3 regions of the Bradyrhizobium sp. 27S5 genome follow, and region 3 is predicted to be linked to each of the others. Evidence: riboswitches for the same ligand, from Rfam matches in the RefSeq annotation. Region 3 holds a riboswitch; each other region holds the start of a gene.
The links. Region 3 has a riboswitch for cobalamin ahead of metE (5-methyltetrahydropteroyltriglutamate--homocysteine S-methyltransferase). Riboswitches for the same ligand answer to the same signal wherever they lie in the genome.

Region 1 (10,244 bases), 1.8 Mb from region 3:
TGCTCGAGCTCCGGACGGTCGCATTCCGCCTGGGGGGTGCCGATGCAGAGGTAGCCGATGAATTTCCAGGCGTCCGGAATTTCCAGGATCTCCTGAATGCGGGCTGGGTTGAGGATCGACACCCAGCCGAGCCCGATGCCTTCGGCGCGCGCGGCAAGCCACATCGAGCAGATCGCGGCCACCACGGAATATTCTGTTGTCTCCGGCATCGTCGCCCGCCCGAGGCCGGAGCCGATGTGGTCGGTCTTGTCGGCGAATACGGCGAGATGGCCGGGCGCCTCCTCGAGGCCCGATAACTTCAAAGCGGCATATTTTGCTGCACGCTCGCCCGAGTAAGACCGCAGCGCATCTGCGTTGCAAGTCTTGAAGTCTTCGATCACCGCGCGGCGGCGTGCCGCATCGTCGACAATCACGAACCGCCAGGGCTGGCTCAGGCCAACCGAAGGCGAAAGGCAGGCGACCTCGATCAGCTGCTCGATCGTGCCATCCGGCAGCGGATCGGTTCGGAAGCGCCGCACGTCGCGCCGCCACACGAACAGCTCCTGCAGTTGCCGGCGAAACCCATCGTCGAATGAGACCATCGCGGGGCCTTTGGCTGAATCCATCGCGGACGTCACTTAAGCTTCATCGGCAGGCCCGCAACGACGAACTCGACCTCGTCTGCCACGCCGGCGATGGTCTGGTTCATCAGACCGGCGGCATCGCGGAAGCTGCGCGCCAGTGCGTTGTCGGGCACGATGCCGAGGCCAACCTCGTTGGTGACCAGGACAACCGGGCTGTGCTGACGCGGCAGCGCGTCCGCCAGGCGCGTCACTTCCTCGGACCAATCGCGCTCCGCATGCAGCAGGTTGGACAGCCAGAGCGTCAGGCAATCGATCAGCCTTGCGCCGCCGCCGTCGGTCTCGGACAGCGCCGCGACGAGGTCGAGCGGCACCTCGCGTTCGATCCAGTCGCTGCCGCGCCGCGCGCGATGTTTGGCGATCCGCTCGTCCATTTCCGCATCGAGCGCCTCGGCGGTCGCGATATAGGCCGGCCGCTCCGGAAAGCTGCGTGCGCGCAATTCGGCGCGCCGGCTTTTCCCGGACCGGGCTCCGCCCGTGATCAGAATGACGGCCATGGGATCTCCTGTTTACGTCGCTCTAACCACCAATCGCGGTGAAACACAAAGCCGAAATCCGCCACGGAGGGCTTGCACTCGGCCAATGTCTTGCGCATCAGGGGGATCGCGGCGAGGAGAGGGTTAAGTGGGCTTTGCGGGAGCGATGGCGGTGGCGATGGCGGTGGATGCCCTGATTGGCTGGCCGTCGCCGCTGTTTGCGCGCATCGGCCATCCCGTGACCTGGCTCGGCCGGCTGATCCAGCTTGTCGACAGCGCCTGGAACCGGGACACTGACCCGCCGGCGTTTCGCCGCGTCGCCGGTGTCGCGGCTGCTATCCTGGTGATCGCGCTGGCGATGGCTCTCGGTTGGGCGGTTCAGTCCGTGCTCGGATCCGGATGGATGCGTGTCGTCCTTGTGGGCATCCTGGCGTGGCCGCTGGTGGCCTTGCGCTCGCTGCATGACCATGTCGCGGCGGTGGCCAATCCGCTGGCGTCCGGCGACATCGCGGCCGCGCGCTCCGCGGTCGCGCAAATCGTCGGACGCGATCCCTTGACGCTCGACGATGCCGGCGTCGCGCGCGCGACCATCGAGAGCCTCGCCGAGAATGCATCCGACGGCATCGTCGCGCCGGTGTTCTGGGGCGCGCTGTTCGGCCTGCCGGGAATCCTCGGCTACAAGGCGATCAACACGCTGGACTCCATGATCGGGCATCGCACCGAGCGGCACGAGGCCTTTGGCTGGGCGGCCGCCCGGATCGACGATCTCGCCAATCTCGTTCCGGCGCGGCTGACCGGGCTTTTGTTCGTGGTGCTCGCCGCGCGGCCTTCGCAGGCGTGGTCATGCATGTTGCGTGACGCGCGCCGCCATCGCTCGCCGAATGCCGGCTGGCCGGAAGCGGCGATGGCCGGTGCGCTCGGCGTGCGGCTCAGTGGTCCCCGCATCTATCACGGCAGCATCGCCGATGAGCCCTGGCTGAATGAAGGCGCGCGCGATCCGGCTGCCGCCGACATCCACGCCGGGCTGAAACTCTATCGCTACGCCATGATGCTGCTGGCTGCGGCGTTCGTCGCTCTGGCGCTGGCGTGAAGGAGCGGCGCATGCGTGAGCACGGCGGAAATCTCGATGTCGCCCAGCAACGCTTCGGCGGCGCCGCGGACGACTGGATCGACCTGTCGACGGGGATCAATCGGGTGCCTTATCCCCTGGTCGATGTGGAGCCGCGGCAGTGGAGCGCCTTGCCGTCGCGATCCGAGATCGAATCCCTCCACGCCGCCGCGCGGCAGGCTTATGCGACCGACGCGCCGATCGTGGCGATGGGCGGTGTGCAGGCCGCCATTCAGCTGCTGCCGCAGCTGGCGTCCCGAGGGCGGGCGCGGATTCTTACGCCGACCTACAATGAGTATGCCGCGGTGTTGTCGGCCGCCGGTTGGGACGTCGCCGAGGTGTCCGATCTCGCAGCGCTTGCGGGCGCCGATCTTGCCGTCGTCGTCAATCCGAACAATCCCGATGGGCGGCACCACGACCGGCGCGAGCTGCTCGCGCTTTTGCCACGCGTCGACCGGCTCGTCATAGACGAGAGTTTTGCGGACGCCGTGCCGGACCTGTCGCTCACACCGGAAGCCGGACGAGCGGGGCTCGTGATCCTGCGCTCATTCGGCAAATTCTACGGGCTTGCCGGCTTGCGGCTCGGCTTCGCGATCGGCAGTGAGCCGGACATCGGCGCGCTTGCGGCGATGGCGGGCCCATGGCCGGTTTCGGGGGCCGCGATTGCGATCGGGCGGCGTGCATTGCTCGATTACGACTGGGCAAAGGCGACGGCCGCACGGCTGGCGGCCGACTGCGTCAGGCTCGATGCAGCGGTGCGATCGCAGGGCTGGACCCTGGTCGGTGGCACGCCGCTGTTCCGTCTCTACGAAACCGGCGATGCGTTGGTCGCCCAGGACGAGCTTGCCCATGGGCTGATCTGGTCGCGCGTGTTTCAGCAGCGGCCGGGATGGTTGCGCCTCGGTCTGCCCGGCAGCGAAGCCGAATGGGCTCGGCTGTCTGCCGTGCTGTCGCGCTGATCGTCTAACGCGCGATACGATTGGGTGGAATCAGCTCGCCGCGATTTCGGTCCACCTCTCCCCATCGGGGAGAGGTCGGATTGCGAAGCAATCCGGGTGAGGGCTCTCGCTCTCTCGATAGTCCGTAGCCCCTCACCCGATTTGCTGCGCAAATCGACCTCTCCCAAGGGAGAGGTGAACCTTCGACGCCGTTCCAACTCAAACTCATCTCATCACGCGCTAGCGCGCCAGCGCGAGCAGGCCTTCGACATCGAGATGGGTCTCGATGTGTTCGGCGAGCGCGTCGAGCGCGCTCTCGACCCGGGCGCCGTACGGCTGGTCGGCCGCGGGAATATCGAGCCTTGCAAGGAAGGCCTTGCGAAACTCGTCAGACGTGAACAGGCCGTGCAGATAGCTGCCGTGAACGCGACCATCGGCGGAAACGGCACCTTCAGCGGCGCCGTCGAGCGACGCAAATGGCCTGATACGATCCGGACCGTCGGTGCGCCCGATATGGATTTCATAGGCGCTGATCGGCTGACTGGTAGCGGCATGCACCGCGCTGACGCGTGTCAGCGTCTTCTGCTCGGTCATGACAGTTGTGATATCAAGAAGTCCGAGGCCGCGCGTTTCGCCGGCGGGACCTTCGATCCCGTCGGGATCGGCGACGCTCTCGCCGAGCATCTGATATCCGCCGCAGAGGCCAAGGACATGACCGCCGCGGCGATGATGCGCCACGAGATCGATGTCCCAGCCCTGCGCGCGCAGGAAGGCGAGGTCGCCGCGGGTCGATTTCGAGCCGGGCAGGATGACGAGCTTCGCATCACCCGGGATGGCTTCGCCCGGCCGTACCATCACGAGATCGACGCCGGGCTCGAGCTTCAGCGGATCGAGATCGTCGAAATTGGCGATCCGCGACAGCGCAAGGAAGGCGATCTTGCACTGGCCGGGCTTGCGCGCCTCGCCGAGCCCGAGCGCGTCTTCGGCCGGAAGCTCGCCGGCGCGGACGAACCAGGGCAGCACGCCAAAGCCGCGCCATGCGGTGCGGGATTCGATCAGGCGGTAGCCGTCGTCGAACAGCGTCGGATCGCCTCGGAACTTGTTGATGACAAAGCCCTGGATCATCGCGGCATCCTCGGGATCGATCACCGCCTGGATACCGACGAGCTGTGCGATGACGCCGCCGCGGTCGATGTCGCCGACCAGCACCACGGGGACGTCAGCTTTGCGTGCAAAGCCCATATTGGCGATATCGGACTTACGCAGATTGACCTCGGCGGGGCTGCCGGCGCCTTCGACCAGCACCAGATCGGCGCGATCCTTCAACCGCCCAAAACTCTCCAGCACCGCGCCCATCAGCGACGGTTTCATAGCGGAATATTCGCGCGCGCGTGCGGTCGCGATCCGTTTGCCGTGCACGATGATCTGGGCGCCGACATCGCTCTCCGGCTTCAGCAGCACCGGGTTCATGTCGGTGTGCGGCTCGACACCGGCGGCGAGCGCCTGCAGGGCCTGCGCACGTCCGATCTCGCCGCCGTCGATGGTCACAGCCGCGTTGTTGGACATGTTCTGCGGTTTGAAAGGCAGCACGCGCAGGCCGCGCCGACTGGCAGCGCGCGCCAGGCCCGCGACGATGAGCGACTTGCCCACGTCCGAACCGGCTCCCTGGATCATCAATGCACGCGCCATGGCGATAACAGTCAGAACTCGACGCCCGGCTGGGCCTTGATGCCGGAGCGGAACGGATGTTTCACCAGCGTCATCTCGGTGACGAGATCGGCGATCTCGATCAGCTCCTCCTTGGCGTTGCGCCCGGTGAGCACGACATGCGTCATCGGCGGCTTTGACGTGGTCAGGAACTCGACGACATCGGCGATGGCGAGATAGTCATAGCGCAGCGCGATGTTGATCTCGTCGAGCACAACCATGCGCAAGCTCGGGTCTGCGATCAGCTGCTTGGCCTTTTCCCAGCCGGCCTGGGCCGCCGCGATGTCGCGCGCGCGATCCTGCGTCTCCCAGGTAAAGCCTTCGCCCATCGCGTGGAATTGGCAGAGTTCGCCGAAATGCCCGGTGAGCAGGCGGCGCTCGCCGGTATCCCAGGCGCCCTTGATGAACTGCACCACCGCGCAGGGAAAGCCATGCGCCACACAGCGCACGATCATGCCGAAGGCCGAAGAGGATTTTCCCTTGCCGGCGCCGGTATGAACGATGATCAGACCCCTTTCACCGCTCTTGGTCGCCATGATCTTGTCGCGCGCGACCTTTTTCTTCGCCATCTTGGTCGCGTGGCGCGCATCCAGCGAAACCTCGCTGCTGCCGACCTCGTCTTCGGCGCCGTTTTCTTCAGAAATCATGACATTCCTTCGGCTTGACAAGTTCGAGCCACGGACGAATGGTGGGCCCGCGTTGGTTCCTGTCCTACGACAGGCGAAGAGGGAATGCGATAGGGCTCAAGGTGGGCCTGAAAAGCAGCCGCCCCCGCGACCGTGACCGGAGAGATGCCCAAAAGCCACTGATTCCTTGTCGAGAATCGGGAAGGTGGGCATCGAGGGAGAAATCCTGCTCCGCAAGCCGGGAGACCTGCCAACGCAACGTGTAGTGAGACCGGCGGACGGGGTGTTCCGCGACGGGGAACGAACCCATTCACATCGGTTCGTGTGCCTCTTCGCCTCCCGCTGTCAATCCAGGATGGGCGATGAGCGTTACACTTCATGTCTGCATCACCTGCCGCGCCGGCCAGACGCTGGCGGAAGGTGAGATCGCGCCCGGTGCGCGCCTGCATGCCGCGCTTGTTGAGGCCGGCGTGCCCGATGACGTCAATCTTGTTCCCGTCGAATGCCTCTCGGCTTGCAGCCAGGGCTGCTCGGTCGCGCTCAGCGCGCCGGGGCGGTGGTCCTATGTCTACGGCCGCCTGTCCGCTGATAATGCCAGGGATGTGATCGCCGGTGCCTCCGCCTATGCGGCCGCGCCTGACGGCATCGTGCCGTGGCGCAGCCGTCCGGAAATCTTCCGCAAGCAATCGCTCGCCCGCATTCCACCCCTTGCCGTCGTCCCGGAGGCCGCAGAATGAACACGCTCGCCAAAATTCCGGTCACGGTCGTGACCGGATTTCTCGGGTCCGGCAAGACGACGCTGATCCAGCATCTGATCCGCAATGCCAATGGCAAGAAGCTCGCGGTGCTGGTCAACGAATTCGGCAGCGAAGGCGTCGACGGCGAGATTCTGAAGTCGTGCGCCGACGCCAATTGCCCGACCGAGAACATCGTCGAACTCGCCAATGGCTGCATCTGCTGCACCGTCGCCGACGATTTCATCCCGGCGATGGAGCAACTGCTGGCGCGACGCGTGAGGCCCGATCACATCGTGATCGAGACGTCAGGTTTGGCGCTGCCGAAGCCGCTGCTGAAGGCGTTCGACTGGCCGGAAATCCGCTCGCGGATCACGGTCGATGGCGTGATCGCGCTGGCCGATGCGGAAGCGGTCGCGGCCGGCCGCTTTGCGCCGGATCCCGCAGCAGTCGATGCACAGCGTGCGGCCGACGACAATCTCGACCACGAGACGCCGCTGTCCGAAGTGTTCGAGGACCAGATCGCCTGTGCCGATATCGTGCTGCTGACCAAGGCCGATCTCGCCGGAGCGGAAGGGATCAAGGCGGCCAAAGCGGTGATTGCCGCTGAAATGCCGCGCGAGGTTCCGATGTTGCCGATCGTCGACGGCGCCGTCGATGCGCGCGTGATCCTGGGGCTCGAGGCCGCGGCAGAGGATGATCTCGCGTCGCGGCCGTCGCACCACGATGGCGAGGACGAGCACGAGCACAATGATTTCAACTCCGTGGTGATCGATCTTCCCGAGGTTTCGGATGTCGAGGCACTCGTGGCTTCGATCAAGGGGCTGGCCCGCGAGCAGAACGTGCTGCGCGCCAAGGGCTATATCGCAGTCGAAGGCAAGCCAATGCGGCTGCTCGTGCAGTCCGTCGGCGAACGCGTGCGGCATCAGTTCGACATGCCCTGGGGCACACGGCCGCGGCAGTCGAAGCTGGTCGTGATCGGCGAGCACGGCGACATCAGTGAAGCTGCGATCAGGGCGCGACTAGGTGTCTGATGCACGTCGTCTTCCGCGAGAGCCGCGGCCTTGAGGAGACCGCGACACCAAGGGACCTCGGCCAGGATCCGGCCGATCTCGTGGTGTTGTCGTTTTCCGACAGCGATCTCGCTGCCTTCGCGGCCGGCTGGCGGCGGGGCCGCGCCGCGCTGCCGTCGCTGCGGCTCGCCAATCTCGCGGAGCTGCGCCACCCGCTGTCGGTCGATACCTATATCGAGCGGACGCTGTCGCACGCGCGCGGCATCCTGGTGCGGCTGATCGGCGGTGAGCCCTATTGGTCCTACGGGCTGGCCGCGGTGCATCGCCTGGCAAAGGAGCGCGATATCGCCCTGGTGGTGTTGCCGGCGGATGGCCGCGACGATCTGCGGCTGGACGAATTTTCCACGCTGCCGGTCTCGACGCTGCGGCGACTTAAGGTGCTGTGCGACAAGGGGGGGCCTGTCGCCGCCCAGGCCGTGATCGCGCAAGTGGCGCTGGCGTCAGGGCTCTATGCCGGGCCTGTCGTCGGCGAGATCGATCTGCCGGAGATCGGCGTCTACGATCCGCGGCGCGGTGTTGTCGCAGCGTTGCCGGCATCGGGTGGCCGGCCGCGGGCACTCGTGACCTTCTATCGCTCCTATCTCGCGGCCGGCGACACCGCGCCGGTCGATGCCTTGGTCGAGGCGCTACGCGAGAAAGGTTTTGACGCCTACGGCGTGTTCGTCGCCTCGTTGAAGGCCGCAGGCGTGGCCGATTGGCTGCGCGCTCAGTTCGCGCAATGCCCTCCAGCCGCCATCGTCAATGCGACCGCATTCTCCGCGGCCGGCGATGACGGCACCACGCCGTTCGATGCCGCTTCATGTCCGGTGTTCCAGGTCGCCTTGTCGACGGCGCGGCGCGAGGATTGGGCCGAGTCGCTCCGCGGTCTGTCGCCCGGCGATCTCGCGATGCATGTGGTGTTGCCGGAGGTTGACGGCCGCCTGTTTGCGGGCGTGGTGAGCTTCAAGTCGGCGAGCGAGCGCGATCCCGATCTGCAATTCGCGCATCTTGCGCATCGGCCGGATGCCGGGCGCGTCGCAGCAATTGCCGCCCGCGTGGCAGCCTGGCATCGGCTTGCCGACAAGCCCGCGCAGGAGAAGCAACTCGCGCTCGTGCTGTCGAACTATCCGGGCCGTCCGCACCAGATCGCGCATGCCGTCGGCCTCGATGCGCTTGCCTCGGTCGAGGCGTTGCGGGCCGATCTCGCGGCCGCGGGCTTTGATCTCGAGCCGGTGGCGTTGCTGGGCGATGCGCTCTTGCACCGGAAACTGACATGGGACGTGGCCGGGTATCGCGCGGCCATCTCCGGCCTTCCGTCACAGCTCCAGGACGACCTCGCGCGTGCATGGGGCGCGCCGGAGGACGATCCCGATTGTCGTGACGGCGAATTTCAATTCGCGGCAATCCAGTGCGGCAAGTCGATCATCGCCGTTCAGCCGGAGCGCGGTGATATCGGCCATCGCGATGCCGACTATCACGATCTGTCGCGCACGCCGCGTCATGCCTATGTCGCGTTCTATCTGTGGCTCAGGCAGCAGGGCATCGATGCCGTCGTGCACATGGGCGCGCACGGCACACTGGAATGGTTGCCCGGCAAGTCGGTCGCGCTGTCGTCCGCGTGCTGGCCCGAGGCGCTGATCGGTGATCTGCCCGTCATCTATCCCTTCATCGTCAACGATCCCGGCGAGGCGGCGCAGGCCAAGCGGCGGATCGGCGCCTTGACGATCGGTCATCTGCCGCCGCCGCTCGCGCTGGCGGCGGTGCCGGAAGGCTTGCGCAGGCTCGAGCGCTTACTCGATGAATATTCGACTGCGGACGGTCTCGATCCGGCACGGCGGCAGCGCCTGATTGCCGATATCCGCGAGGAAGCGCGGCTGGCCGGGCTGGAGGACGATCTTGGTCTCGCTGCGTCGGTCTCCGCGGCCGAGGCGATTCCGCAGATCGACCGCTTCGTCTGCGATCTCAAGGAGAGCCAGTTCGGTGACGGCCTGCACATATTCGGGCAGGGCGCTTGCGGTGCGAAGGAGAAGGCTGCGTTACGCGATGCGCTCTCTGGCCGGCGCGTCGCGCCGGGACCTTCGGGGTCACCCTATCGCGGGCGCCGCGACGTGCTGCCGACCGGACGCAATCTGTTTGCCGTTGATCCCCGCGGGGTTCCGACGCCGTCGGCGCATGCGCAGGGCGTGAAGCTCGCCGAAGAGCTGCTGCGCCGTCACCTGCAGGATCACGGCGACTGGCCGAAAGGGCTCGTCGTCGACCTCTGGGGTTCCTCGACGATGCGCACGGCCGGCGAGGATTTTGCGATGGCCCTGCATCTCGCCGGCATTGCGCCGCGCTGGGATCACGGATCGGGCCGCGTGGTTGGCTACGACATCATCGCGCCGGCAGAGCTCGGTCGTCCCCGCATCGACGTCACGCTGCGCGTGTCGGGGTTGTTCCGCGACGTCTTTTCGGGGCTTGCCCAGTTGTTCGAGGCGGCCACGGAAGCATTGTCCGAACGCAGCGATGAGGGGGAGGAGAATCCCTACAGCGAACGCATGTCGCGCGTGTTCGGGCCTCGTCCGGGACACTATGGCGCCGGCATCGCGTCGGTTCCGGACGTCTTCACCCAGGAAGCGCGCGATGCGGCCGGCGAAGCCTGGCTGTCGGCGTCGTCCTGGGCGTTTGCATCCGACGGCGAGATGCGGCCCGATCGCGCCGGCATCGAGGGGCGGCTCGCGGCGGCCGACAGTTTTGTCCATACCCAGGACTTGCCCGAGACCGACCTGCTGCTGGCGGCGGACTATGCCGCGCATGAAGCCGGCATCGCGGCGGCAGCCCGGCGCATTGGCGCAGAGGTCCCGGCGCTCTATCATCTCGACGCGACGCGGCCGGATCAGCCGCATGCGCGCTCGTTGACCGAGGAAATCTCGCGCGTGGTGCGTGCGCGCGCCGCCAATCCCGCATGGATCGCCGGCATGATGCGCCATGGCTTCCGAGGTGC
Region 2 (10,244 bases), 2.2 Mb from region 3:
GACAGCCGCGGATAGTTTCGCGCCCGCTCGGCGGCCCAGGATTGCCAGGCATCGCGGGAGAAACGGCTGAGCCCGAGGATCTGGTCCGGATCAGCCAGCGACAGCACCAGCTGGTCACTGCAGACATTCATCGAGACGATGCGCGGTCCGGCGGCAGACGCGGCACTGGCGGACATGAGCCCAGCAAGAACGGAGAGCGTCAGCAAAAAGCAGAGCCGAGCGAGATGGCTGACACGCAAAAGGTGCGCCCCCTCTCCCGCTTGCGGGGGAGGGTTGGGGTGGGGGTAGCGCCGCAATGAACACTCTTCGAGTGGAGAAAGCCCCCGCCCGCATCGCATCTTTCGATGCGACACAGCCGAAGCCTCGCTTCGGCGTTTCTTAAGAACGGCCGCCGAAGGCGGCCTATGCTCCCCCGCAAGCGGGAGAGGTGAACCGAACTCGCGGCAGTATCTCGCCCGCATCACACGTCCGCCCACGGCACGATAACGGCCTCGCGCTGAAATTCAGCGCGGTAGGCGCTGACCCGGAACACGCTGGCGAGGACCGCTTCCGACAACGCCTCATCCGGCGGGCCTTGCGCCGCCAGCCGGCCCTCCGACAGCACCAGCACGTGATCGGCAAAGCGCGCGGCGAGCCCGAGATCGTGTGTCACCACGATGACCAAGACGCCGGTGTCGGCGACGTTGCGCAGCTTCTGCATCACGTCGATCTGGTGGCGCGGATCGAGCGACGCGGTCGGCTCGTCGGCGAGGATCACCGGCGCCTCGACCGCGAGCACCCGCGCCAGCGCGACGCGGCTGCGCTCACCGCCGGACAGCTCGGTGACGCGGCGGTCGCTGAATTCAGTGACGTCGACCGCCTGCATCGCCCGCAGCACGGCCTCCATGTCCTTCGGCGATAGCCGCGCCGGATCGGTCGCGCCATGCGGATAGCGGCCGAGCGCAACGATATCGCGCGCCGGCAGCGGCCAATGCACCATGTGCCCCTGCGGCAGATAGGCGAAGCGCTTCGCGCGCTCGCGCAGCGGCAGTGACGCCAATGCGTCGCCGCCAATCCGGATCTCGCCGTCGGACGGAATCAATCCGGCGAGCGCGCGCAGCAGTGTGGTCTTGCCGGCGCCGTTCGGGCCGACCAGCGCGACCAAATGGCCCGATGCCAGCGACAGCGACACATCGTGCAGCACCTTTCGGCTGCCGAGCGAAGCATCGAGCGCGATGGCGGACAGCAGCGTCATGCCACGCCTCCGCCGAGCGCGCGGCGTTCGCGCATGATCAGATAGAGGAAGAACGGCACGCCGATGATCGAGGTCAGCACGCCGACCTTGATGTCCGAGGTCGAGGGGATGATGCGCACCGCGATATCGGCCGCGAGCAGCAGCGCCGCGCCGGTCAGCGCGCTCGGCACCAGCAGCCGCGCCGGATCGTGACCGATCAGGGGACGCATCAGATGCGGCGCGACGAGCCCGATGAAGCCGATCGTGCCGGTGACCGCGACCGCGCCGCCGACGCCGAGCGCAACGCCCGCGATCACGAAGAGCCGCAGCCGCCCGACATCGACGCCGAGGCTCTGCGCGGCCTCCTCGCCAAGCGTCAGCGCACGGAACGCGTTCGCCTGGCTGAGCAGGATCGCGGCACCCGCGATGATGAAGGGCAGCGCCAGCGCCACATGCTGAAAGCTGCGGTCCTCCAGCGAGCCGAGCAGCCAGAACGCGATCTCCAGCACCACGAAGGGATTGCTGGAAAGATTCATCACCAGCGCGGTCGCAGCACCGGCGAAGCTCGAGATCGCAAGCCCCGCGAGGATCAGGATCAACAGCCCGGCATTGCGGCCGGCGATCGCGAGCAGCGCGAACACCGAGCCGAACGCGGCGATGATCGCCACCACCGGCAACGCGTAGGAGCGCACGTCGGCCAGGCCGAGCGCGATCACCAGCACCGCGCCGAACGCCGCCGATTGCGGCGCACCGAACAGCGACGGCGAGGCCAGCGGATTGCGCAGCAGGCCCTGCAGCGCCGCGCCTGACAGCCCAAGAATGCCGCCGATTGCGAACGCGAGAATGGTGCGCGGCAAACGGATTTCGCGCACGATCACCTGCGCCACATCGCTGCCGCCGCCGAACAGCGCCTCGATCACCGCGAGCGGCGACAGCCGCACCGGCCCGATGCCGAGCGAGATCACGCACAGCAGCACCACAAGCGCGAGCAGCGCCGCGGTGGCGCCCCATCGGCGCCGCGCCGCGACCTCGGCCGCCAAGGCAAAATCCTGCACGCTCATCGGATCCATGCTCTTACAGCGATCGCCGTGGCAGACAAGCGACACTCGACAAAAACCGTGGCCGTCTGACCGCCGCCCGACTTCCGCCGGATTGACTTTGCTGCCCGGCCGAACCCTAGATGAACATGACGGTTCTTTCATGAGATGAAAAGGGAATGCGGTGCGGGGAAACTTCCCCAAGGCCGCGGCTGCCCCCGCAACTGTATGCGGTGAATCCTTCGTCACGGGCCACTGGGAATCTCGGTCCTGGGAAGGCGACGAAGGGTAACGACCCGCGAGCCAGGAGACCTGCCGTCAGCCGTGGTCACACGCGAAGATGCCGGTCGGGGAGTACAGGCATGAGCTTCACCTGAGGCTGTTAGCACGATGGTGAGACTGGTTCGCGGTGACGTGCCACTGACGTTACCGAGGTCTCGCTTATGTCGTCCTACCCATTCCACCATTGGCGGCGCCGCGCGCTTCTGCTCGCGACGACGATGCTCGCGCCGGCAGTCTTCACCGCCGCCGCGCGGGCGCAGCAGGCGCCCGCTCCCGATCAACTACCGGCGATCGAAGTCACCAAGCCGGGCGAACAGAACGTCACGCGCGCCAAGCCCGCTGCAGACGAAGCGCCCGCACCGCGCCGTCCGGCGCCGGGCACCGTAGAGAGCACCAATGTGGGCGGCGGAAGCGGATCCGGCACCACAGGGACAGGCACGGCCACCGGGACCGCCGGCAACGGTGGCGGCGGCCGCCAATTCGCCGGCATTGTCGGATCGTCCTCGACCGTGATCACCGCCGACGACATCGCGCATTCGCCGGTGCAGTCGCTGCCCGAGATCCTCGCGCAGGTGCCGGGCGTGCAGCTGCAAACGCTCTATGGCGGGCCGAACGGCGCCAAGACCGCGGTCGACCTGCGCGGCTTCGGGGCATTCGCCACCGACAACACGCTGTTCCTGCTCAATGGCCGCCGGCTCAACGACGTCGACAAGGCCGGCTTCGACCTCACCACGATCCCGCTCGATTCGATCGCGCGCATCGAGATCACGCGCGGCAACAGCGGCGCCGTGCTCTACGGCGACAATGCGGTGGGCGGCGTCGTCAACATCATCACCAAGACCGGCGTCGGCGGTCCGCCGACGACGATGAGAGCCGAGGCGGGATTTGGCTCGTTCAACACCCGCATGGCCGCCGTCTCCGCGGCGCTCAATGCGGGACCGTGGTCCACCTCGTTCTACGGCAACGGCATCAAGTCCGACGGCTACCGCGTCAACAATGCGCTCGACCAGCGCAACGCGGTCGGCAGCGTCAACTACACCACGGCCGACCTCACCGCTTTCCTGACCGTCACGGGCAGCGACCAGAAGCTCGGCCTGCCCGGCGGGCGGCTGGTCGATCCGTCGATCGGGGTGAACGAGCTGCAAACCGACCGCCGGGGCAGCAGTACGCCGTTCGACTATGCCAACCAGCAGACCGCGAGCGTCACCGCCGGCTTCACCAAGACGCTGATCAACGGCGTCGACCTGATCGTCGACGGCGGCTGGCGGCAGCGCGATACCCAAAGCGGCTTCTTCGGCACGGTACCGACCATCAGCTTCGCCTCGACCTACAACGATGCCGCGCTGGAGACCTGGTCGCTGACGCCGCGGCTCAGCGTCAAGAACGTGATGCTGGGGATGCCGTCGACGATCCTCACCGGCATCGACTATTACGATTCGACGTTCCGTCAGGCACGCGGCGCGTTCCAGGGCGTCGACCCCTTCCACATCTACAATATCGAGCAGCAGAGCGTGGCCGGCTACTGGCAGCACACGCTCGGATTGCTGCCGACCACTGACTTCTCTTATGGCGCACGCGTCCAGAATACCAGCGTCTCGGCGCGCGATCGCTACGACCCGAATGCGCCGTTCGCGTTCGACGCGCAAGCGTCGCCGCTCGACAGCAACGAGACGCAATATGCGCTCCATGTCGGCGTCGAGCATCGCTTCACGGACACATTTTCGGTGTTCGGCCGCGCCGCGCGCGCATTCCGCACGCCCGATGTCGACGAGCGCGTCGCATCGGGTCCGTCATTCGACCCGCTGACCTTCCTGCCCATCGCGCAGAATTTTGCGCTCAAGACCCAGACGTCGGAAGACGTCGAGGGCGGCTTCCGGGTCAGGACCAACCGCTTCCAGGTCCAGACCAGCGTCTATCTGATGGATCTCGAGAACGAGATCCATTTCAACCCGGTGCTGTTCTACAACGTCAATCTCGACCCCACCCGCCGCTACGGAAGCGAGACCAGCGCCTCGCTCAAGGTCAGCGACAGCGTGACGCTGCGCGGCGGCATGGCGATCACCCGCGCGGTCTTCCGCGAAGGCATCTGGGCCGGCAACGACGTGCCGCTGGTGTCGCGCTACACCGGCAGTCTCGGCGTGACCTGGAATATCTGGCAGAACTATCTGGTGTTCGACGCCACCGCGCGCGCCTGGAGCTCGCGCATCATGGACAACGACCAGGCCAATACCCAGACCCGGATTCCCGCTAACGCCACCGCCGACATCAAGCTGAGTGGGCAAATTGACCGCTTCTTCTGGTCGCTCAGCGTCAACAACCTGTTCAACGCGCTCTATTACGACTACGCCATCGCGAGCTCGTTCACAGATGGCCGCTTCTCGGCCTATCCGCTCCCCGGCCGCACCTACATGGTGAAGGCTGGCGCAACGTTTTAGAGCATGATCCGGCGCGGCGGGGGTGTGATCCCGCCGCGCCGTCTCACTCCATTACAAGCGCCAGCAAACTGGGATAGAATTCCGGCAGCTGATTTAACCCGCGCAGGGGAAACGCATGGGCAAGGCCGGAAAGACGAGCAAGGGCGCCGACAAGCCCAGCAAAAAGTCCGACGAAAAGTCGAAGGCGCCTCCGCCACCCGCCGCGCCGCCGGACGACGAGTATGACGAGGATGGCGACATCGCCACGCCGAAGATCGACCGCTATGGCAATGACGACGAGCCGTTGTGAGGGATGAACGATATCCATCCCTGCGTCGTCCCGGCGAAAGCCGGGACCCATAACCACAGGGCCGAGTTGTTGAAGCGCGCTGTGGCCCCAGCGCGTCGCAACAATCATCATTAGTGGTTATGGGTCCCGGGTCGCGCTTCGCTTGCCCGGGACGACGAGAATGGGGTCAGCAAAACTCCGCACTCTCGATCTTCCTGATGCTGCGGCGATCCAGCAGATGCGCGCCAAAGCCGCCGCGCGCCAGCGATGAGGCGATCTGCGGCGATGCCAGCAGCAGCGCCGTGGTCATCGCCAGCGGCGCGGCGCTGAGCCAATCGAGCCGCACCGGCGTCAGCTCTTCCGTGCTGCCGCGATAGAGACCGTCACCCGCGGCGATGCGGCCGCATTCCCTGATCAGCTCGCGCCTTGTGCCGTCGCGCGACGCGCTGCCGAGCAGCGCCTGCATCGCCAGATGGGTCCGCACCCCGGCGCGGCCGTCTGCCAGCGGAGCCGGCGTCTCGTCAAGCGAGACGCGCAGCAGCAGGTCGACCAGATCGGTGCCGGACCGGTATGCGTTCATGGGCTCGACCAGCCGCGGGTTGCAGTCGATCAAGAGCGGCGTTGCGCTGTCGAGCGGCATGATGACATCGACCGAGAGCGCGCCATGCCAGCCGAGATGCGCGCCGATCGTCTCGAGCGCGGCGCGGATCGCCGGCCGGCTCACGCTCTCCTTGATCGCCTCGCCGCCGCCGACGCCGGCCGCGATCTGCCGGTAGGCGTGGAAGGCAATGAGAGTGCCGCGGCAAAACACCGATTGGGCCTTCTCGACGGTGCCGGTGATGAGGTCCTGCACCACCACCTCGCCGGCAAAATCGCCAGCGGATTCGAGATCGTAAAGCGCGCGATGGAGATCGCTGGCGTCGCGCACGAACCAGATGCCACGGCTGGCAGTGCCGATCGACGTCTTGACCACGGAGGGAAACCGCAGGCCGTCGCGCAGCTCCTCGACCGAGTTCACGATCCGGGTCGGCGGCTGCGGCAGGCCGAGCTGGTCGAGCAGACGGCTGAAGCCGGCCTTGCTGTGCACGGCGCGATAGCTGGTGAAATCCGGCAGTGCGAGGCCCACGCGCGGTTGCAGCCGTCCCTCGGCGCGGGCGAACAAGAATCCCTGTTCATGGATCGGCAGCAGCACATCGAAATGCCGCGACGCCAACAGACGCTCGACGAAGCGCAGGAAGCCCGCCGGATCGGTGCGCAGGGGCGGACAATGGTGGTACTTGCGGACAAAGCGGGAATAGCGCGCCAGGCACCAGCGCGAGGGATCGCAGATTTCGACGTGATGGCCGGCCAGCCCCAGGATCGTGATCGCCTCGCGGCCGGAGGTGCTGGAGCCCTCTGACACGAGCACCCGGAGCGGCTTTTTGGCGTCGATCATGACCGATCATCGCCGCGCCGCCACGCTTTGTCGCCGCCATTAATGCCGCATGTGTCGATCCGGCACGCCCACTCCGGGGGCAGCCATGCAGGCGCGTTCATGGACAATTAGCAGCCAGCCTCTATTTTCGGCGCGCCCTGCCGGGCGTTGGGAAAAGGGTTGTCTCAAAAATGGTCGACGTTCTGGCCGCACCGCAGCAAGCAAGAGCCGACAGCGCGGTGCGCACGCTGACGGGGATTTCGGTGGCCCATTGGGTCAGCCATTTCCATATCTTCGTGCTGCCGATGCTGTTCCCGTTCCTGAAGCAGCAGCTCGGCGTCGGCTATGTCGAGCTCGGCCTGGCGCTGACGGTGTTCGCGGTGGTCTCCGGCCTGACCCAGGCGCCGATCGGCTATCTCGCCGACCATATCGGCGCGCGCAAGATCCTGCTGATCGGACTGACGATCGGCGGCTGTGCGCTGATCGGGCTCGGCCTGCATCTCAGCTATCCCTCGCTGATCGTCTGCGCCGTGCTGCTTGGGCTTGCCAACAGCGTCTATCATCCGGCTGACTACGCGATCCTCTCGGCCCATATGGACGAGGCGCGCATGGGCCGTGCCTTCTCGATCCACACCTTTGCCGGCTTCCTCGGCGGCGCGGTGGCGCCCGCGATCATGGCGGCGCTGGTCGCCTCGATCGGCGGCCTCGGCGCGCTGATCGTGGCCGGCGCGGTCGGTCCGCTGGTGGCGTTGTTCCTGATCGTGCTCGGCATTCCCGATGCCGGCGCCAACAGGAACAAGGCGAAGGACGACAATGCGCCGAAGGCCAGCGTGATCACGCCGGCGCTGATGGTGCTGACCGCCTTCTTCACACTGCTCAGCCTGTCGACCTCGGGCATCAACAATTTTGGCGTGGTGGCGCTGATGGGCGGTTACGGCGCATCGTTCTCCACCGCCAATATCGCGCTGACCGCGTTCCTCGGCGCCAGCGCCGCCGGCGTGCTGGCGGGCGGCTATCTCGCCGACTGGACCCATCGTCACAGCCAGGTCGCGGCGGCCTGCTTCGCGATCAATGCCGTGCTCGTGCTGCTGATTGCGCTGATGGACCTGCCGCCCGTCCTGCTCACGCTGGCGATGGGGCTCGCCGGATTCCTTGGCGGCGTGATCGCGCCGTCCCGCGACATGATGGTGCGCAACGCCGCGCCTCCCGGCGCCGCCGGCCGCGCCTTCGGCATCGTCTCCACCGGCTTCAACTTCGGCGGCATCGTCAGCCCGCTGCTGTTCGGCTGGATCATGGACCAGCACATGCCGCACTGGGTGTTCGGTGCCTCGGTGGGCTTCATGGTGCTGACCGTGCTGCTGGCGCTGGTCACCGAGCGCAAGCCGCAGCCCTCCGAGGCTACAATCCGGGCGTAGCCCCGTTCGGCAACCCGGCGCGGCAGGCTCACCGCGCATCGCGCTAACCTCCAGAGGAGCTGCCAAACTCACCGGCCCCAGAATGCCGGCGTCGTCTTGAACCGCCGCCAACTCTTGCGCAGCGTCTTCGCCACCGCGATCTGATCGCGGGCCAGCCAGCCGGCCATCGCGCCGATGCCGAGATGGAGCGCAGGCTGGTCGTCCTGCCGGATGGCATGGAGCAGCGTGCGCGTGCTTCCGATGTCGCACACCCGCCCGAGACTGGCCTGCAGCCCGGCGAGCCGCTTCACGTAGCGCTTCGCCGGCGCGTGCGCGGCATAAAGCGGCAGGAAGAATTCCGCCGCATAGCGCAGCTTCTTGAGGTTGATTCTGAGATTGTGCTGCGCATGGATATCGAGCCGCCGGAAGCGCGCACCCCGCTTCAACGTCTTGCGATGCAATCGTTCCAGAATTTTATCGGCGAGCACCGGCATTGGTTGCGACAGGACAGCCAGCGCTTCGCTGTCGATCTCGTTGCGCCAGCTGCGGCGTTCCACCACCTGCCCCAGCGAGAGCAGGAAGCGGCTGCAACGGGGATCGGCCAGAACGCTTTGCAAGGCGCCGTAGCTCGACTTCCGCTGCTGTTCAACCGCCTGGCGGAGGCCATCCAGGTCGATATCCGGAGCCGCGCGGGCCAAGCGGGCGATCGTCTCCTTGGCGAAGACGTCCCAATCCCGGGCCCGGCCGAGTTGCCGCATCAGCCATTTTGCTTCGCTGTTGACCGCCAGAAATGCCGGCGACGGAATGTCGCGCCGGAACAGCGCACAGATCGTCCGCAAGCGCCGCAAGGCCACCCGCATCTGGTGCACGCCTTCGGGGTCCGATCCCTGCTCGGCCACCGCGTGGTTTTTCAAAAGATGGTGCCAGCAGGAGCCCACCAGCAGTGCGATGACGTCGTCGACCACAAGCTCCGCGGTAACGCCTGACAACTCGGCTTTCGCTGCCGATGGCGCGACGTCAAACGCAAGCGCATAGCCGCGTTCCGACTTGCTGCGCGTACCAATCTGCAGCGGCGCGGCGTCGAGCAACTGCGCTCCGAGATCGAACAGGACGCCGGCATTGCCGCTCTTCAGTTCAAGCTCGATTTCCGACAGGACCTCCTGGCGCGCATTGGCCTCGATCGTCCCCTCATCGAAGACGACTTCAACCGACGCATCTGGCAGATCGAGCTGCCGTGCGTGCCGGCGCACCTTGGTCGCGAAAACCGGCACCAGCGCGTCGTTACTCAGCGCCGCCAGGGGATCGCCGACCTCGTCGACGGGGAGTCGCGCCAGATCAGGGGCGATGCTTTCAACCGGCGCTTCCCATTGGCGTCGCATCAGAGGCTGCGCGCCGTTGGGGGAAAGCTTCAGCGTCTGGATGAAGGTCTTGCCGCTGCGTCGCACGCGCAATGACATGCCATGCTGAAACAGCAGTCGCTCCGGCGTGTCGTAATACACCGTTTCCAGCCGGTGAAACGCGCCGCGATTGCGCGCATGCTGCACGATGCAAGGTGCCTCGCGCAGTTTTTCGAGGCTTCCTTGCGGCGCAAGCAGCTTGAGTTCGATTTCCGCCTGATCGCCATGCCCGACGGCAATGGCAGTGCCCGCATCGATCACGACCGGCTGCCGCTCATTCAATGATATCGCCCCCAGCTTGGTGTATGAAGGTTTCATGACAATGACAAGGCGTACCCTTGCACGACAGCGTGCATTGCGACGAATTGTACCTAAATTCACGCGGTGAAGTTGAAGTGGGTTGCGCCGCCATCCAAGAGCGAGAAACGCGTGCCACGCGTTTTCGATGCTTGTTCATCAACGCAAGCAACAGGTTCCGCGATATCAGGCCGGGACCGCGCGCCTGACGCGCGATGCGTTGTGCATGCGACGCGGTCAGCCCGACCGCCGCGACAGCACCTGTTTGAGCAACGGCTCGATCCGCGACAGCTCGTCGAGATGAACCGCAGACAGTTCGGCGAGATGATCGGCCGCAAGGCCGGTTAGTTTCAGCAACACCCGCCGCTGGTCGGCGGGATCGAGCACGCGCTCGACCAATCCGGCCTCGGACAGCCGGTCGACGAGCTCGACCGTGGTGTGGTGACGAAGCCGCAGCCGCTCGGCCAGATCGCCGATCGTGACCGGCCCGCCACCCGGATACCCCTT
Region 3 (10,244 bases):
CGCCACTGAGTCGATGTGGTAGGTGTTGCTGGTCACGGCGGCACCGCCCTTGGCGTAGAGCAGCACGGCATTGAATGCGTAGCCAATCTGGCCAGCAAGCAACCCGAACGCATCCGTCTTGGTGCGGAGGGTGTCGGCCGGGAAGGCGGTGCTGACATTGGAGCCGCTGAAGTCGGCCCAATTGCCCTGGCCCTCGATGCCGTAAACCATATTGAAGATCTGCCAACGATAGCCAATCTGGCCGCCGATCGAACCACCTGTCGAATTATGACAGCCCTCGGGAGTGACGCCATTGAAGTTCCAGCAATTATGGCCAGCCCCCCAGCCGCCATTGATACCGATATAGTAGCCGGTCCAGTGTGTGATCGGGGCCGCGATGGGCATCGGCGGCGCCTTTATATTGACGGGCTGCACGGCGAAGTCTGCGCCAAGCGCCGGTGCCGCTGCACTGAGCGCGACAATGCTTGCAGTCAGAATCAGAAAACTCTTCATTTCGAGTGTCGTTCCTTTCGGTGCCCCCCGGCGCTGTGCGTCTTAACAACATCGACGCCGATTGCTGTAACTGCAGGACAACAATCCTTCGGGAGAAATGCGTCGAACCGCACGCAGCGTCAGATTGTGGAGCGTGCAAGGACGTCACGCGCACCCGTCAGCGAAATGGCCGAATCTGGCTGGAGCTCACACGCAAAATACGCCAATGGAAATTCGGATCAGTCAACGTTGGAAGACGTGAGGCATTATGGTGCAGCGTGCTCCTTGGGACTGCGGTTTCGCATCGCGGTGCGCCGTGATATGGGGTGTAAGCTCCCCGTCAAGAACCAGCGCGAGAGCCGAGCTGCGTAAGTCCTGCCGGTGCGTGATGAGCTGCTTGGCGAGTGCTCTCAGGCGGGCCGCGCTTTATCAAGCCGTTGAGGATCACCCGATCGCAGGGCACGTGCGATCACATCGCGCGCGGCGTTGCGGCGCCTTCAGCGCGGCGAAAGATATGAGTGGAGGAAGGTCAGATCGGTCACCATCGGCGTCGGCGTTCGTTCTGGCTGAATGACGGGGCAAACCCGGCGAACCGGATCTCTCTTGCCAGTGGATGTGCGAGGAAGCCTATTGCGTGGTCGCATGCGCAAGCTCGGCGCGCAAATTGCGTATCGCCTCGTTTGCAAGATGGAGTGCATCGCGTTCGCCGTTCCTTACCGAGCTCGCCAGTAAATCGCGCAATCGGCGACGAAGGACGAACTTCAGATTGTGCGCTAGGATCGGATCACTCTCGACAAAGCGCCACGCCTTATCAAACGCCACACTCACGAGAGCCTCTGGCGCCTGGACCTGCTGGGATAAGTCGTGATCCATCTCAAACTCCACTGCAACGCCCTTCAAAGACAAATCAGTTTGCCCCAAACGAAACCGAGAGCATGTGGCCAGCGCTCAAATCGGTTTGCGATCTTGCTCGCGCATCGAGCTACGCTCGGCGCCATAATGGACATCATATAGATGCTTGTTGAAGTTCGGATGACCGAGCGTCATAATGTCGATCAATTGGAATTGATCTCGGAGCGAGTGAAGCTAACAACGCAGTACAAGCGTCTCTAGCGGTACCGCTTGAGGTCCGCTAACGGTGCAAGGCGTTGTTTCGGGCGATCAAACTTCGCTCGTGCCAGTCGCAGCTTCAACACGACCATGGCGGTCGGGGTCGTCCACCATTTGCAGATCTCAAGCGAACAGCCTGGTCGTTTTCTGAGATGTCGGCTTCCGATCAAGCCCGGCATATTCCGGACAAGTGTTGTTGGTGTTGTGACATGTGTCGGGGCATTATCTTGCTCGCATTATGGATCTAAGCCCCGTACAAGCCGAACACGTTAGAAGAGGATGAAAAACGCCAGCGCCGATCGGGCCGGAATTGATCCAGAGTGCGCCGGATCGGGTCCACGGGCGTGGTGTGGCGCGTTGAGGCGCTCGATCGGGTTGGTCGAGTGCAGGTTGGTTCGATGCTGGGGCAGGAACGTCATGTAGGCGAGCACATCGGCCTCGGCCTCGTCGAGGAAGCCAGCAAGCTTGGGCAGCTTGGGGCGGAGCTGGTCGGCGACCTTCCGCCCACTGCGCTTGGGCGGTCTCGGCATCGTCCTGGGCAAAGGCGGTGGCGATGAAGGCGGAGACGACGCGCGGTCCGCTCTTGCCGGCATGCGACCAACGCGTTGCGCATGAAGTGCACGCGGCAGCGCTGCCAAGTGGCGTTGAGCACATTGCTGATGGCGGCCTTGATGCCCTCGTGCGCGTCGGACACAACCAGCTTGACGCAGCGCAAGCCGCGGCGGGCGAGCTTGCGCAAGAACTCCGTCCAAAATGTCTCGGCTTCGGAAGGGCCAATGTCCATGCCGAGAACCTCGCGGTGGCCGTCACTGTTGACGCCGACCGCGACAATCACCGCGACCGACACATGCGGCCATTCTGGCGCACCTTCACGTAGGTGGCGTCGATCCACAGATACGGCCAGTCGCCCTCGATCGGGCGGGCGAGGAACGCCTTCACTTTGTCGTCGATCTCGCCGCACAGCCGGCTCACTTGGCTCTTGGAGATGCCGCTCATCCCCATTGCCTGCACTAGGTCGTCTACCGAACGGGTCGAGACGCCCTGCACGTAGGCCTCCTGCACGACGGCGCAGATCCTCTTCATGCGTAAGCGTCGTTCTCAGGCCACAGCTTTGAGGTCTTGACGGCAAAGGCCCACGGAAGCAGTTGATCGATGTCGCTGTTTGGATGGCCGTTGACGATCCTGGTGAGGGCGTGGTCATCGAAAGGGACATCCGTGGCCGCGGTGCCGAACGAGACGGCGCTCCTCGGCAGCTGATGGTTTTGCGGATCGCCTGTGGAAGCTTGCCAAGTTGACGGGCGATGGTCCGAGGGGTGAGGACAGCTTTCCGATCGCGTGGATGCAGCACGATGTTGGCGTAGAACTCGGCGATATGCTTGAGCGCCTCGCTGGCTGCTGAAGCGGGCTTGTCGCCCGTGGAGAACCAGCAATCCTTGGCCATATCGCGCGAACAGCATGAAGTCGGCTTCCCAATGACCCGGCGTCCCGCGGCCTTCGACCTCGGAGGGTCGTTCATCGATCGAGCGCCGTTGTTTAATGAAGCTGGCAGGGCTGCCGCCTGGGCGTCGCCGGCGCCCTCGTCTGAGTTTATGGCGCGGCAGCAGGCGGTGCCAGTAATCCTTCTGGGCCGTACGATGATAGATGAAACGATAGATTGACTCGTGGCTGATCATGACGCGACCATGCTCTCGCGCCAGTCGACCAGCGATCTGCTCCGGCGAATGTCCCATCGCAAGGCTTTTGCCGACGCAGTCCCGCAGGGCCGGCTGGCGCGCCAGCTTGAAGCGGCCATCCTGCCGTCGCCGACGTTCGGCCAATTGTTGAGCCCGGACAGGTTCGTAACCGCCCCTCCAGACCTTGGTAGGCCGCGAGTTGCGCTTCAGCTCCCGACTTATCGTCGACGTCGCGCGGTCAAGCGCAGACGCAATATCGTTTCGAGATTTACCGCCTGCATGCAGGCGGTAAATCTCAACGCGCTCTTCAAGGCTGAGCTGGCCATAACATTGTCCCATCGCCACAACACCCTAGAGCGTTTCACATTTTGACTGAAGCATAACCGGTGTTTGCGAAGTAGTTTGGCATTCGCGAGGCTGGATGTCCTGAACGAGGTGACCGATTTGGCGCCAAGTGTCTTCGACGGTGCGCCTCTGAGCCTGCCGCATCCAGTGTTTGATCTTGGAGAAGGCCTGTTCGATCGGGTTGAGGTCGGGCGAGTATGGCGGCAGGTACCAGAGCCTGGCGCCAGCAGCCTGGATCATCTGCCTGACAGCTTTCGACTTGTGGCTTCCGAGCTCGTCGAGAATGACGATGTCGCCTTCGCGCAGGGTTGGCAGGAGAAGGTGCTTCACATAAGCGCAGAAGCATTCGCCGTTGACCGGGCCGTCGAAGACGCAGGGTGCCGTGAGTTGGTCATGGCGGAGCGCGCCGAGGAATGTGAGGGTACGCCAGTGACCGTGCGGGGCGAAGCCGCGCAGGCGTGCGCCCTTGGGGCCCCAGCCCCGCAAAGGGGCCATGTTGGTCTTGATCCAAGGGTGAGTAGGCCGGGGATTTTCACCCCCGGCCTCTCGCAGAACGGTGCGTGAACCTCTCGGTTCACACCGCTCCCGTCAGGTGAACGTGGTCGTTCCGAAGAACTGCCAGTGTACGAACAGCTCCGCGTTATTCCGAGCCAGCTTTCGCAAGAACAGCGAAGCACCGGTTTTGTGGAGCCGGAAGCGCTTGTACTTTCGCATGATCCACGCCTTCAGCTTCTGATTGACGTAGTCGACCAGAGAGAACAGCGCTGAACGGCTGAACCGACCATAATAACCTATCCACCCCCGGAGGAGCGGATTGATCTGTTGGGCAAGCTCAGCCAGCGTCCCCGGCGTTTGCCGGGGAATGTGCAAGCTTCGGATCGTTGCTCGCATGGCCTTCAAAGCTGTCGGACTGACCGCCGGGGTGTATCCACAAAAGAATTCCTTCCGCTGTGACGTTGCCACCTGCCGCGGCCTGAACTGATATCCGAGAAAGTCAAACTTGACCCTCTGATACGTTCGCCGACGCCTGTTGTCCATGCAATAGACGATCTGCGTCTTTGTCGGGTGCATCTGAAGTCCGCACACCTCCAACCTCGCTTGAAGCTCCGCCCTAATGGCCTCTGCTTCTTGCTCGGTCCGGCAGTGCACCAGTCCGTCGTCGGCATACCGACACCAAGGGAGGTCGGGATGTGTCCGCGCCATCCAGATCAAGCACGGGCTTGCGGTGACCGCCCATGTTGCCAGGCGCAACCGAGCCGGTCGCCCGCTGCCGCTGTGACCACTTCACAACCGACGAGACCGCAACACCAAACCGCTCCGCCACAGATCGGCAGCTCTCGCCCGCTAAAACCGACGCCACCACACGCTCGCGAAGGTCCAGGGAAAGAGGTCGGGTCATGCGATGCTGGCCTCCAATCCAGTCAGCATCTTGAATCACAAACCGCCAAAAACCGGAATCCCCTCCGATTCAGTTAAGCAATGAAATGCTCTAGTTGCAGCGCCAGGCAGATGTGCTTGGCACTCAAGGGCCCACAACGATACGAAACCGCCCATCAGCGCCGGGCGTTTGGAACAGACGCCGCCGAAGTGCACGCTTTAAGCAGGCGGGCAAGATGGTAGCATTCACTCGCCGGCATGCGCGATCGCTCGTGTCGGCCGGCGCATATCGTGCTCTTCAATCGACCGGAAGATGCGGCTTCGACGCAAGTCCTGTCCTCCTCAAGCAGGTAGAGGACGCCGAGCCGTGCTAGCCTCGGCCTGAGCCGATCAATAGTTTCGAGAGAAACTGTCGAGCGGTGTTACTCAAGAGCGGTCTTACCATCAACCCGAACAAGCCGACCGCCGAGACGGCAACAGCAAAGACACCGAGGGCACTCCAAACAGCCATTTTCATTGCGAGCCGGTCTCCTTGGTTTGGTTGATATGCTTGCCTGGGCAGTATCGCCAAAAAGTGTCCGAGTGACGCCTACCAGAAATGGCTGGCATCACAGAACCACCTCGCGCCGCGTATGCTATCTTATTCGGTGGATCGTTGATTGCTTGGAGAAGGCAGCGCAGCGCGCCGTGCTTGATGAACCGGGGCCAGCTTGCATGAAAGCCGTCTGTTCGACCAAGTGGTCCTCGGTGCAAAGGCGGCGTATTCGGATTTGTCGCGGCCCACGCGGAGGGACTTTCGGGATGTCATCCGATGTCCGTGATTGTAGAGCGACTTCTGCATCGAGTATGAACGGTGGGCATGCCGCTAGGCACATTAGCAGATCGCAACATGACGCGAGGTTGACGGAATATCCCTTTTGCCGATAATTGAAGGTGTCGAGGTTCTCCGGTCTCATTAGGCCGGAGCTAAGAGGGAAGCCGGTGTCAATTCCGGCGCTGTCCCCGCAACTGTGAGTGGCGAGCTGTCCAACGAAGGCACTGAAGCCTGACGGTTTCGGGAAGACCGGACAGCAGCGCAGAGCCGCGAGCCAGGAGACCTGCCCCGCCACTATCTTCGTCCACCGGCGGGTGTCCCGGTGGTGCGCCAAGCAGCGGTCGCTCGCGCGGCTTCTTCTGCCTGCGTCCGCCATGGCCTTTGCCACCAATATGGGGTTAACGCTATGTCTCTTCTCTCTCTTCCGGTTGCCACACTCGGAACGCCACGCATCGGTCCAAGGCGAGAGCTCAAGGTTGCGCTCGAAAGTTACTGGGCCGGAAAAATCGCCGAACAGCAGTTGCTCGAGGATGCAGCTGGCCTACGTGCCGCAAATTGGGCTCGCCAGAGGTCTCTCGGTGTCACCGTGATCCCATCGAACGATTTCTCGCTGTACGACCAGGTGCTCGACACCAGTGTCATGGTTGGTGCCATCCCAGAAGTCTACGAGACGAATGCCGGATCCATTTCGCTCAAGACATACTTCGCCATGGCACGCGGGGCACAATGCGACGGTCAGGATGGGAGTTGCGGTCACCCGTCGCGTGGATATGGCGCACCCGCGCAGGAGATGACCAAATGGTTCGACACCAACTACCATTACATGGTCCCGGAATTTCACCCGGGGCAGACTTTCAGACTATCCTCTCGCAAACCAATCGAGGAGTACGAGGAAGCCAAGGCCCTTGGCTTTCAGACGCGCCCTGTCCTGATCGGGCCGGTTACATTCTTGAAGCTTGGCAAGAGTGCCGATCTTGCGTTCCAGCCACTGTCACTGCTAGATGACCTGATACCGGTCTATATTGAGCTTTTGAAGGAATTGGCCAAACGCGGGGCAAATTGGGGTCAATTCGACGAACCTTGCCTAGTCCTTGTTCTGGATGAGAGTTCGCGAAAATCCTTGGTACATGCTTATGGCCGGCTCGCAAAGGAAGGGCCGGCCATCAAGATCATGGTTGCAAGCTATTTCGGTGGCCTCTGCGACAATCTGGACGCTGCCCTGCGCCTGCCTGTTGCCGGGCTGCACGTCGATCTGGTTCGCGCGCCAGAGTTATTGAGCCAGATCATTGCGAGCGGCGAGTGACCTCGTCATGTCGCTCGGCGTCATAGACGGTCGGAATGTTTGGCGATCGAATTTGTCGGCGCTCCGCCAGCGACTGGATCCCGCGATTGCGAAGCTTGGTAAGGACCGCGTACAGATCGCCCCATCCTGCTCGCTGCTTCATGTGCCGGTCGATGTTGAACTCGAGACCGGGCTCGCCTCCGACGTCAAGAGCTGGCTTGCTTTCTCGGTTCAGAAGATGCGTGAGCTTGCGACCTTGGCGCGGGCACTCGCAGGCGACCAGAATGTTGCGAAAGCTCTTGCGGAATCGGAGTGTGCCGCAGCCGTCCGCGGGACGTCGCCGAAGATCCGAGATGCCAATGTCGTTGTCCGGCTGAGTGCGATCAACCAGGCCATGCGCCGGCGGGCCAGCCCATTTGCCAGTCGGGCCGAGATCCAACGCAAGCGCTTCGGGCTTCCAGCGTTCTCGACCACGACGATCGGATCGTTTCCTCAGACCTCAGAGGTCCGTAATACCCGGGCGGCGCATGCGCGAGGCGCGATGAGCGACGAGCAATACGACAAGTTCCTCAAGGAAGAGACGGCGCGCGCCGTACGTTGGCAGGAAGACATCGGTCTGGACGTGCTCGTCCATGGCGAGTTTGAGCGCAATGACATGGTGCAGTACTTCGGCGAGCAACTCTCCGGCTTCGCATTTACCAAAAACGGTTGGGTGCAATCCTATGGCTCGCGCTGTGTCCGGCCGCCGATCCTGTTTGGAGATGTCTCACGGCCGAAGCCGATCACGGTGGACTGGTGGCGCTATGCGCAGTCGCTAACCAAAAGGCCGATGAAGGCGATGTTGACCGGACCAGTAACGATCTTGAACTGGTCGTTTGTTCGCGAGGATATTCCCCGAAGCGAAGTCTGCCGTCAGATTGCGCTCGCAATTCGAGATGAAGTCGGCGATCTCGAGAATGCGGGTGCTTCCATGATCCAGATCGATGAGGCTGCACTACGCGAAGGCTTGCCATTGCGTAGTGCGCAGTGGACCGTTTACCTCGAGTGGGCTGGAGATTGCTTCCGCATCTGCTCATCGGGCGTCGCCGAACAAACTCAGATTCATACCCACGTGTGTTACTCAGAATTCAACGACATCATCCATGCGATTGCTGCAATGGACGCAGATGTCATCTCGATTGAGACTTCGCGCTCGAAGATGGAACTGCTCGACGCGTTCAGGAACTACAACTATCCGAACCAAATTGGCCAGGCGTGTACGACATTCATTCCCCACGCGTTCCCGAGACCGGCGAGATGAAGGAGCTCATGGCCTTGGCTCTGAAGCGGCTGCAGCGGTCGCAGTTCTGGGTCAATCCGGACTGTGGCTTGAAGACACGCAAATGGGAGGAGGTTCGCCCGGCACTTGTCAACATGGTCGCTGCGGCCCGCGAACTGCGCGCTGCACCGCTCCAATAGGCCATTGATCCTTGGTCAGGTCTTTCGTCGAGCTGATCGGCTTAAGGAGATCTCGATAGTCCCGGGAGAGCCTTGGTGAATACAAAAGGCCCGGCCGCGTTTAGCGGCCGGGCGGAAGTCGAGTCTGGGAGGAGCGACGCTGCTAGGCATCGCGGCCACTTCCATCGGCAGAGGGAGCACGGCCCACGGATCGATCTCGGCGAGGACATTCGCCGAAAATCTAAGTCCCAGTTAAGGCACAGGATGATCGTAACTCAATTATGCCCTGGTATGCGCCCAATATAGCCAAGGATTAGAAGACTACACCAAGGTTGTTGCTGATGAGGACTGTCTCAACGACTCGCTGAGTCGAGCATGGGTGGGCGATGATGTGGAGCGATCGCCATGGAAGGCAACGAGCCGCAGAACGTGGTGCGCTCTCCTGCCCGCAAACAATACGCTCAATCACCGAGACATATCAAAATCGCGCTCGCAAGGACCTCATCATCACCAATGAAATGAGCAGCTTGAGTTAGGCCAGATTCGGTCGGTCGTTGGTCAAACCGTTGTCGCCCGATTGGAATCCTCGGTTCCAACGAGTGTTTGAAATCTACGTACGGCTCGACGTAGTGGGTGTGACGACGCTTGTAGATAGCTCGGGACCGGATGCCAAATCGGCGTGCTATCAGCCCCGCGATACTCCTAACCAGAAGCCGATTTGGTGATGTTGATCTCCGATCGGAACCGGATCGGGTTGGCTTCGGTTCAAACCGCCCGACTGTGCGTAGCCTCCGACCCAGGGAGGTGCGCGTCGAACGAAGATGCGACGCTCCGGACGAGAAACTCTGCGCCATCGACCACGGAAAGTCGACCGTCGTCCAGTACGGCAACTCCATCTGCGATCAGGTTGGCGAGTCGAGAACGATCGACGACGGCCAGGCTCGGATCCTTGCCGTAACGACGGCATGTCTCGCAAAGATCGACTGCCAAGCCGCACATGAGTCGCTCGATGATTTCGGCGCGGAAGCGATCGTCGTCGGCCAGCAAATAGCCCTTCATCGTGGCCAGCCGTTCCTCGGCGATGCGAGCAAGGTAGTCCTTTATCGACACAGCGTTCGCGACGAACCCTTGTTGCATCTGGCCAATGGCGCTGGCGCCGAGTCCAAGGAGGGTGTCCGCCGAATCATCCGTATAACCTTGAAAGTTGCGCCTCAACCTGCCTTCCTGCCGTGCCAGGGCGAGATTGTCGTCCGGCAGGGCGAAGTGATCGATGCCGATGCGTACATATCCAGCGTCGACCAAAGCTTGCGCGATCGTTTCCGATTGGAGGTGTCGCTCGACGCTGTCGGGCAGAGTGGATCCATCGATCTTGCGTTGATGCTTCTTAAGGAAAGGAACGTGCGCGTAGCCAAACACCGAGAACCGATCCGGATGCAGTGCGAGGCATTTGGAGAGAGTGTCGAGGCAGGAAACGACGGTCTGCTGGGGCAGCCCATAGAGCAGGTCGAAATTAATCCGGCCGATGCCGGCGCGGTGTAGACGATCGACCGATACTGCGGTCTGTTCGAAGCTCTGCAGACGGCCAATGGCCCGTTGAACAACCGGATCGAGGCTTTGGACACCTAGGCTCGCCCTGTTGACCCCGCAATAGCCTAGCGCCTCGGCCATCGGCTCGGTCAATATGCGTGGATCGATCTCTACGGCGATCTCGGCATCAGGCAAAATTGCGAACGAA

Region 1: linked by a shared signal. The riboswitch ahead of WDM24_RS14550 (DUF1636 domain-containing protein) and the one ahead of metE (5-methyltetrahydropteroyltriglutamate--homocysteine S-methyltransferase) in region 3 are both predicted to bind cobalamin.
Region 2: linked by a shared signal. The riboswitch ahead of WDM24_RS39295 (TonB-dependent receptor) and the one ahead of metE (5-methyltetrahydropteroyltriglutamate--homocysteine S-methyltransferase) in region 3 are both predicted to bind cobalamin.

What each region holds. Positions count from the first base shown of each region.
Region 1 is NZ_CP147714.1:3,134,728-3,144,971, forward strand. Features, by position in the region: gene bluB (5,6-dimethylbenzimidazole synthase) at 1-581, opposite strand, end outside; gene cobU (bifunctional adenosylcobinamide kinase/adenosylcobinamide-phosphate guanylyltransferase) at 614-1,117, opposite strand; gene cbiB (adenosylcobinamide-phosphate synthase CbiB) at 1,245-2,186, shown strand; gene cobD (threonine-phosphate decarboxylase CobD) at 2,198-3,163, shown strand; gene WDM24_RS14540 (cobyric acid synthase) at 3,383-4,831, opposite strand; gene cobO (cob(I)yrinic acid a,c-diamide adenosyltransferase) at 4,843-5,496, opposite strand; cobalamin riboswitch at 5,533-5,744, shown strand; gene WDM24_RS14550 (DUF1636 domain-containing protein) at 5,838-6,212, shown strand; gene cobW (cobalamin biosynthesis protein CobW) at 6,209-7,243, shown strand; gene cobN (cobaltochelatase subunit CobN) at 7,243-10,244, shown strand, end outside.
Region 2 is NZ_CP147714.1:8,345,028-8,355,271, forward strand. Features, by position in the region: gene WDM24_RS39280 (ABC transporter substrate-binding protein) at 1-176, opposite strand, end outside; gene WDM24_RS39285 (ABC transporter ATP-binding protein) at 461-1,234, opposite strand; gene WDM24_RS39290 (iron ABC transporter permease) at 1,231-2,274, opposite strand; cobalamin riboswitch at 2,387-2,584, shown strand; gene WDM24_RS39295 (TonB-dependent receptor) at 2,694-4,967, shown strand; gene WDM24_RS39300 (hypothetical protein) at 5,083-5,256, shown strand; gene WDM24_RS39305 (hypothetical protein) at 5,423-6,670, opposite strand; gene WDM24_RS39310 (MFS transporter) at 6,841-8,064, shown strand; gene WDM24_RS39315 (CHAD domain-containing protein) at 8,133-9,722, opposite strand; gene WDM24_RS39320 (MarR family winged helix-turn-helix transcriptional regulator) at 9,975-10,244, opposite strand, start outside.
Region 3 is NZ_CP147714.1:1,378,303-1,388,546, reverse strand. Features, by position in the region: gene WDM24_RS06660 (outer membrane protein) at 1-492, opposite strand, end outside; gene WDM24_RS06655 (hypothetical protein) at 1,099-1,344, opposite strand; partial or broken gene WDM24_RS06650 (IS256 family transposase) at 1,938-2,655, opposite strand; partial or broken gene WDM24_RS06645 (IS30 family transposase) at 2,834-3,593, opposite strand; partial or broken gene WDM24_RS06640 (IS630 family transposase) at 3,616-4,109, opposite strand; gene WDM24_RS06635 (group II intron maturase-specific domain-containing protein) at 4,188-4,802, opposite strand; partial or broken gene WDM24_RS06630 (helix-turn-helix domain-containing protein) at 4,807-4,998, opposite strand; cobalamin riboswitch at 5,899-6,095, shown strand; partial or broken gene metE (5-methyltetrahydropteroyltriglutamate--homocysteine S-methyltransferase) at 6,197-8,530, shown strand; gene hemN (oxygen-independent coproporphyrinogen III oxidase) at 9,275-10,244, opposite strand, start outside.